DNA from 2 places in the Ruminococcus sp. 1001713B170207_170306_F1 genome. Region 2 is predicted to be linked to the other one. Evidence: riboswitches for the same ligand, from Rfam matches in the RefSeq annotation. Region 2 holds a riboswitch; the other holds the start of a gene.
What was found. A riboswitch is a leader RNA that binds a small molecule or an ion and turns the genes downstream of it on or off. The one in region 2 is predicted to bind tetrahydrofolate.

Region 1 (3,422 bases), on a different contig from region 2:
TTTGTCCAAGTACATTTTCTTCCGGATAGACACCATGGTTGGCAAAAATTTCCAGTTCTTTAATTTCTATTTTATCAAATCTGGTTTCATCCATAACAGTTGTTCCTTTCTGTTGACTATTTACAATTTTGAGGAATTTGAACGCAATCGTTTCGCGACTGCGTTCATGAGCAAGTAGCAAAGCGGATTGCGAATGTCCTCTTTACTCTCAATTACAACCCCAAATTGCTTCTGTCATCTGGATCACGCGTCTGTTCTCCTTGACATCATGAACACGCACAAAAGAACAGCCCTTCATCACACCAATTACACTGGTAGCCAGTGTTCCCTCTACACGCTGGTCTACAGGCAGATCAAGTGCCAGTCCGATCATCGACTTGCGTGAGGTGCCAAGAAGAACCGGAAAGCCCAGATTCTTAAAAAGCTCCAGATGATTCATAGTTTCCAGATTCATCTCAAATGTTTTTCCAAATCCAACCCCTGGATCGAGAATGATTTTCTCATCTTTGATTCCTGCTTTTCTTGCAAGATTGACACATTCCTGTGTCTCAGAAAGCATATCGATGAGAAAATTGTTATATTCTGTATTGGACTTATTGTGCATGAGACAGCATGCAACATCATATTTGGCAATTACAGCTCCCATTTCAGAATCATATTTTAATCCCCAGATATCGTTGACCAGATCTGCACCGGCCTGAATCGCACTTTCTGCCACGCTGCTTTTGAAGGTATCTACAGAAATGGGAATGTCAAAACGTTTTCTGACCGCTTCGATAACGGGCAAAACTCTCTGAGCTTCTTCCTCTGCACTGACCGGCGTGTGTCCGGGACGCGTAGACTCCCCGCCAATATCGATAATATCCGCACCATCCGCGATCATGGCTTCTGTATGCCGCAAAGCTTCATCTAAATGATTCCATTTCCCGCCATCGGAAAAAGAATCAGGAGTAATATTTAAAATTCCCATTATATAAGTGTGATTTTGTGTATCAAAAAAACGATTTCCAATTTTCATAAATAGAAACCATCCTTTCTGTTAGATTTTTTAGAAGGCTTAATATTCAATTGTCAGATTTTTTTTCTCAGAAGGCCAGTAACATTCTGAAGCTGCTGAACATGAAAAACAATTTCTGGACTTTTTATCAGCCTTATATAGCAGCATAGCCAACACATTATCAGATCCATCCGTCCTGTGCTGACTGATCGCAGATAATATTTCCTCTTTTTCCTGCTCTGTAAAATGCAGATCTGCCAGAATCTTTCCGGCTATTTCAACTCCTGCAATGTCATGAGAAATACCCGACAGATATTGCTGCGCACGGCCAATGTCATGAAGAAGAGCAGTGGCATAAATGATTTCCCTGGACAGATTAAGCTTGTTTTCCAGAGAATAAATATACATCAGCCTGGCAACATCCAGAAAGTGTTCCGGCGTATGTCTGCAGAAAATACGATTTTTTTCAAGCTCCTGTATTTTCTCACAGTGCTTTTGATAAAGGGGATGCCGCCAGATTAAAGAAATACGGTTTGTTTCAGAAAAAGAACTGCTCATTTTCCGACCATGGAAAGGAACATTTTCTGCAGCTCCTTATCTTCTTTGAAGGCTCCGCGGGTTACAGTCGTAATTGTTTTGCTTCCTGGCTTTTTAACGCCTCGCATGGTCATGCAGGTGTGTTCTGCTTCCAGCATAACCATAATTCCCTTCGGAGAGAGGGCACGCTCCAGAGCGTCCGCAATCTGTACTGTGAGGCGTTCCTGGATCTGCGGTCTTCTGGCATAAACCTCTACCGTACGTGCCAGCTTGCTTAATCCTGTGACTTTTCCATCGGGAATATAAGCCAGGTGCGCCTTACCATAAAAAGGCATCAGATGATGCTCGCACATAGAGTAAAAAGTAATATCTTTTTCCAATACGATCTCATTATTTTCTACTGGAAACTGCTTCAGTAAATGGTGATCTGCTTCCTGATCGAGACCACCGTAAATTTCCTCGCACATACGTGCAATTCTGTCGGGAGTATCAATCAGTCCCTCCCGGGTAATATCCTCACCGATTCCTTCCAGAAGCAGGCGGATGGCCTGTTCTATTTTTTGTTTGTCAACCATTAAAAATAACCTCCTTTGTATTTGATTGCGGAGACTATCCTTTTTTGATAAAACCGGGGAAGGATTTTCGAATTCGAATATCTGCCTGCTTAATACGCAAAAAAGGATATCTCCAATTGTGATAGAATGTATGTCGAAAACATTCCCTTGAGCCTGTTAAAAAACGTTTCCACAAATCGCAATGTGCATCTTGCAGAAAGCTCCTTTCGGGCAGGCTCTGACACAATATGAGATATCCCTCTTATAGTGCTTGCAACGGGTGCGGATAATATACCGTAAGACGTGCTTTTCGTTTCAGTGACAACTCCCCATTCACCGAACACTTGACGCATAAAATCCTATTTTGCATATCATTCATTTCGAAAGTTAGTATATCACGTCTTTTGGGAATAGAAAAGTGTTTTTTCTTAAACAGGTTGCGAAAGGGTAACGTGGATATTATAATAGGAATAGACAAAATTCACTGGAAGGAGTCAGTTTTATGACAGTTAAAGAACGAATCACCGCACTTCGGGAAGTAATGGCAGAGAAGAAAATAGATGCTTATCTTGTTCCCACAGATGATTTTCATGCATCTGAATATGTAGGAGAATACTTTAAGTGCAGAAAATATATTACAGGTTTTACCGGATCTGCCGGCAGAGCAGTCATCATGCAGGATATGGCTGGATTGTGGACAGATGGAAGATATTTCATCCAGGCGGCCGCACAGCTGGAGGGAACGGGTGTAGAGCTTTTTAAAATGGGAGAACCAGATGTTCCCACTGTGCACCAGTTTCTGGAAGAAAAATTAGGCGAGGGAATGTGCCTTGGTTTTGACGGAAGAACCGTCAGCGCCGAAGAAGCAGATGAACTGGCCGAACTTCTTGCAAAAAAAGGAGCCACTCTTCAGACGGATTCTGATCTGGTAGGAGAAATCTGGGAAGATCGTCCGGCACTTTCCTGCGAACCGGTTATGGAACTGGATGTAAAATGGGCAGGCGAATCCCGTGCTGACAAATGTGGAAGAATCCGTAAATCAATGGAAGAGAAAGGTGCAGATGGATTTGTACTGACTTCTCTGGATGACATTGCATGGCTGCTGAATATTCGTGGCGGCGATGTACATTGCTGTCCGGTTGTTCTCTCTTATTTGGTCATGACCAAAACAGAAATCAGGCTGTTTGCAAATGAAAAAGCATTTTCGGCTTCAATTCTGGACGCATTATCTAAGGATGGCGTAACCATTTTGCCCTATGACAGCATTTATGAATATGTAAAAACATTTGAGAAAGACATGACAGTTCTTCTTTGTAAAAAGAAAGCCAACTGTC
Region 2 (3,422 bases):
GGATTCACCTTACTGAGCAGGGACAAAAATTTCTGGCAGACAGATTGTATAAATTAATTTGCGGCTATTCACCGTACTAGTACATCGTTTTCGAAATAACTATACCACTCACTTGCCTGTGAATCCGATTGCACAGGTATAAAAGCCTCGGCGTAGCCCGCTACGCCTGCGTTTTTATACCTGCACACTCGAATTCACATCCTACGCGATTGGTATAGTTATTTACGAAACGATGTACTAGAGCGTGTTTGAAAAAGGCTTTCTGCAAGATGTGTAAAAAGCAATCTGTCTTATAACAGACTATTTTCAGTTGCATTGCTGGATACAATTATGTATAATGACCCTAAACTTATAAAAGAAGGTTTTTTTATGGATAAAATCATTAAAGAAATTGAAGATATGTCACTAAATGCATGGCCCTCCCATAAAATGGAGCTTTATGATGGATGGATTCTCCGTTTTTCCTATTTTTATACACATAGAACAAACAGTGTGGAGCAGTTCGGAACTTCTACCCTTTCCTGGAGGGAAAAGGTTTCTTTCTGCGAAGCAGAGTATGCCCGACTGGGCAGCCCTGCAATTTTTAAGATCAGTCCTCTGGTTTCTCCGGATTTTGATTATCTTCTGGAAAACCGCAACTACGAAATCCAGCATACAACAAATGTTATGGCAGCCTCACTGGATGGAGCAGATCCTTCTGCGCCTTGCGATCTGGTAACTCTTACTGACGATATTCCAGATATTTGGATTGAAAGTCTTTTTGATCTGAAAGGCACCATTAATCCTGTTCACCGTGCTGTAGTTCCATCCATGTATCATGCCATCGTAAAAGACACCGTATGCGCCTCCATCTGGAGTAACGGAAAAATTATTGCAACCGGGCTTGGCATTCTGGATCGAAATTATATTGGATTGTACGCTATCCATGTTCGCGAAGATTTCAGACACAAGGGTTATGCTCGTCAGATTTGTACTGCACTTCTAAAAGAAGGAAAAAAGAAAGGCGCAACTAAGGCCTATCTTCAGGTAGTAGAGGGAAACACTCCAGCACGTAATCTTTATGAATCACTTGGACTTCATTATCTCTACACCTATTGGTTCCGGGTTCAGACACATACAAACTGAAAACTTTTCAGAGCATGTTTAAAAAAGGCTGCGATCAGTGTTTATCCTGATCACAGCCTTTTATTTGGGAATCGTATTTTTTGACTTATTCAACAAGTTGATTTCTCAAACAATCAACTTTCCAGTAAGTGCATTGCTTCATAATCCATCTTATGCCATATTATTTAATTTGGGGTTTTGTATATAATTCAGCTCCTGGACTGCTGCCATTTATACGGTCTTCTTCTCCAGCTTAGCAGGTCTTATGTTTCCTACAACCATGCCTGTAAGCGGGCTGAAATAAAGAAGACTGGTAAGTACGCAGTAGATTGGAGTCATGATTGCAAACTGTACAAGACGTCCTGGCATAATTGCATAGAAGTTTGCTCCGATTATTACCAGTCCTGCAGTGGTCAGTCCAAGTGTTCCCACTACGCCAGAGACTGCAATTGCGACACACATAACAACAGTCTTTACTTTTCTGTTCTTTTCAGCCATTAGTTTTCCAGCCAGTCCGGGGATCACACCCCAGGCAACTGCTGATAAAGTAATCAGTGGATTAACTCCATAGCCTTTCATAAAACATCCAATGATATCGGCAACAGCACCTTCTACACCACCAGCTACAGGTCCCATCCAAAGACCTGCCAATACAGTGGCGACAGTTCCCAATGTAATTCGATATACACCAAGATCAATTACCAGAACGCGTGACAGCACAAGCTGGATTGCTACCAGCAGTGCAAGGAATACAAGAGTCTTAACACTCCATGTCTGTTTGTTTTTACGCATAAAAAAAACACCTCCATAATGATTAAAATAACAGAGTAGTTACCATAAATAATAATCCCTCCACATTATGAGATGTTCTCACATGTAGCAACGGGTGCGGAAAATATATCGTAAACAGTCCTGCTGCTTTTCGTTTCACGGCGACTCCCCAGCCAATGAACACTTGACGCATAAATTCCTACTTCGCTATTATTTATTTAAAATGATTATAGCACAAAATATAGAAATTTCAATATGTATTTGTTATAATATTCACATAAATAAATTAGTCGTTACTGTTTACTGGTAACGTTCCGCGAGTGTTTTTTGTGAACAAAGTTCACAGAAAACCCGAGAATCTTAGCGCGAAATCATGCGAATGCATGATTTCTGTGCATCGCGAAGCGCGTTACTGGTCACGGAGTGAACAGTAACAATTAGTCGTTACTGGTCACTGACAAATGTTTGTGCATACTCTCCTCTTTTTCGCATATTCTAAGAATATCTTCCCTTATATAGGAAAAATATTTGACAAAAAGGAGTGTTTCTATGAATATAAAATCCACAAACAAATCATCCTGCCAAAAACAGCCGCCACTACAGAATCCTTACAATGTTTTTTATAATAATTACATGAATACAAATGCTACTACAGAATGTACAGGACTTGGCTATCGTATGCCGGATAACTCGGAGGAATGGAATGCCTGCCGAGAGGTTTTCGATTTTCTTCCTGTACCATTTCCGGATTCGGAGGATACAAAGCAACAATGAAAAATTTCACAAAACTATTACTTGGCTCTTTGGTACTGTTCTCTCTGTCAGGATGTACTGCCGGTGATATGATCACCAGCTATACTTCTATTTCTGATCAGAGTGAAACCACCTTACAGAACACTTCAGAAACACCCAAACAGCGTGTTTATATGGATGAAATCAAAGGAACCCTTAAGGATTTCACCGGTGCCACCCTAACTATGGAAAGCCAGGAACAAACTTACGTTTTTGATCTTTCTGAAGCAACTTTGGAATGCGAAGATGGCATGATCACTGGAGATGAAATCAGTGTCATTTATGAGGGGCAGCTCTCTAACAAGGATACCAGCACTGTAAAAGCATTGAAAGTAGTAGACGACTTTCACAAAAAGAATCAGCTGGAAGTACGAAAGGCCTATGGGGAAGTACAGAGTCTGACTCCAAATACCATTACCATAAAAAATAAAAAAGGCAAAACAGCCACCTATCCAATCACTGGAACAGAACAATATTATCAGAATGGCATCCGTACCGGTGTATGGGTATACATTCATTTTAAAGGCAAGTTTACTTCCAGTCAGGATACCCAAAGTTCTTCTCTTAATGCCAGTCATCTGAAAGTACTAAGCATTTCAGATATTGATCCGCTTACACTTCCAGATCCAACACCAACACCAGATCCTGCACAAGTTCCTGCCGATGACTCAGCAAAAGAACAGCAGATTCATGCAGAAATTCAGAATATTTCCCTGAATACGCTCACAGTTCTTCCCTCTGGCTCTGATAGCACA

Region 1: another riboswitch for tetrahydrofolate. It lies ahead of folE (GTP cyclohydrolase I FolE); the one in region 2 lies ahead of I4V84_RS02005 (folate family ECF transporter S component).

Annotation. Positions count from the first base shown of each region.
Region 1 is NZ_JADPEX010000040.1:3,660-7,081, reverse strand. Features, by position in the region: gene folK (2-amino-4-hydroxy-6-hydroxymethyldihydropteridine diphosphokinase) at 1-94, opposite strand, end outside; gene folP (dihydropteroate synthase) at 209-1,018, opposite strand; gene I4V84_RS18355 (HD domain-containing protein) at 1,058-1,555, opposite strand; gene folE (GTP cyclohydrolase I FolE) at 1,552-2,109, opposite strand; THF riboswitch at 2,361-2,457, opposite strand; gene I4V84_RS18345 (aminopeptidase P family protein) at 2,591-3,422, shown strand, end outside.
Region 2 is NZ_JADPEX010000002.1:70,729-74,150, forward strand. Features, by position in the region: gene I4V84_RS01995 (GDSL-type esterase/lipase family protein) at 1-80, shown strand, start outside; gene I4V84_RS02000 (GNAT family N-acetyltransferase) at 370-1,125, shown strand; gene I4V84_RS02005 (folate family ECF transporter S component) at 1,336-1,896, opposite strand; THF riboswitch at 1,983-2,084, opposite strand; gene I4V84_RS02010 (hypothetical protein) at 2,425-2,649, shown strand; gene I4V84_RS02015 (hypothetical protein) at 2,646-3,422, shown strand, end outside.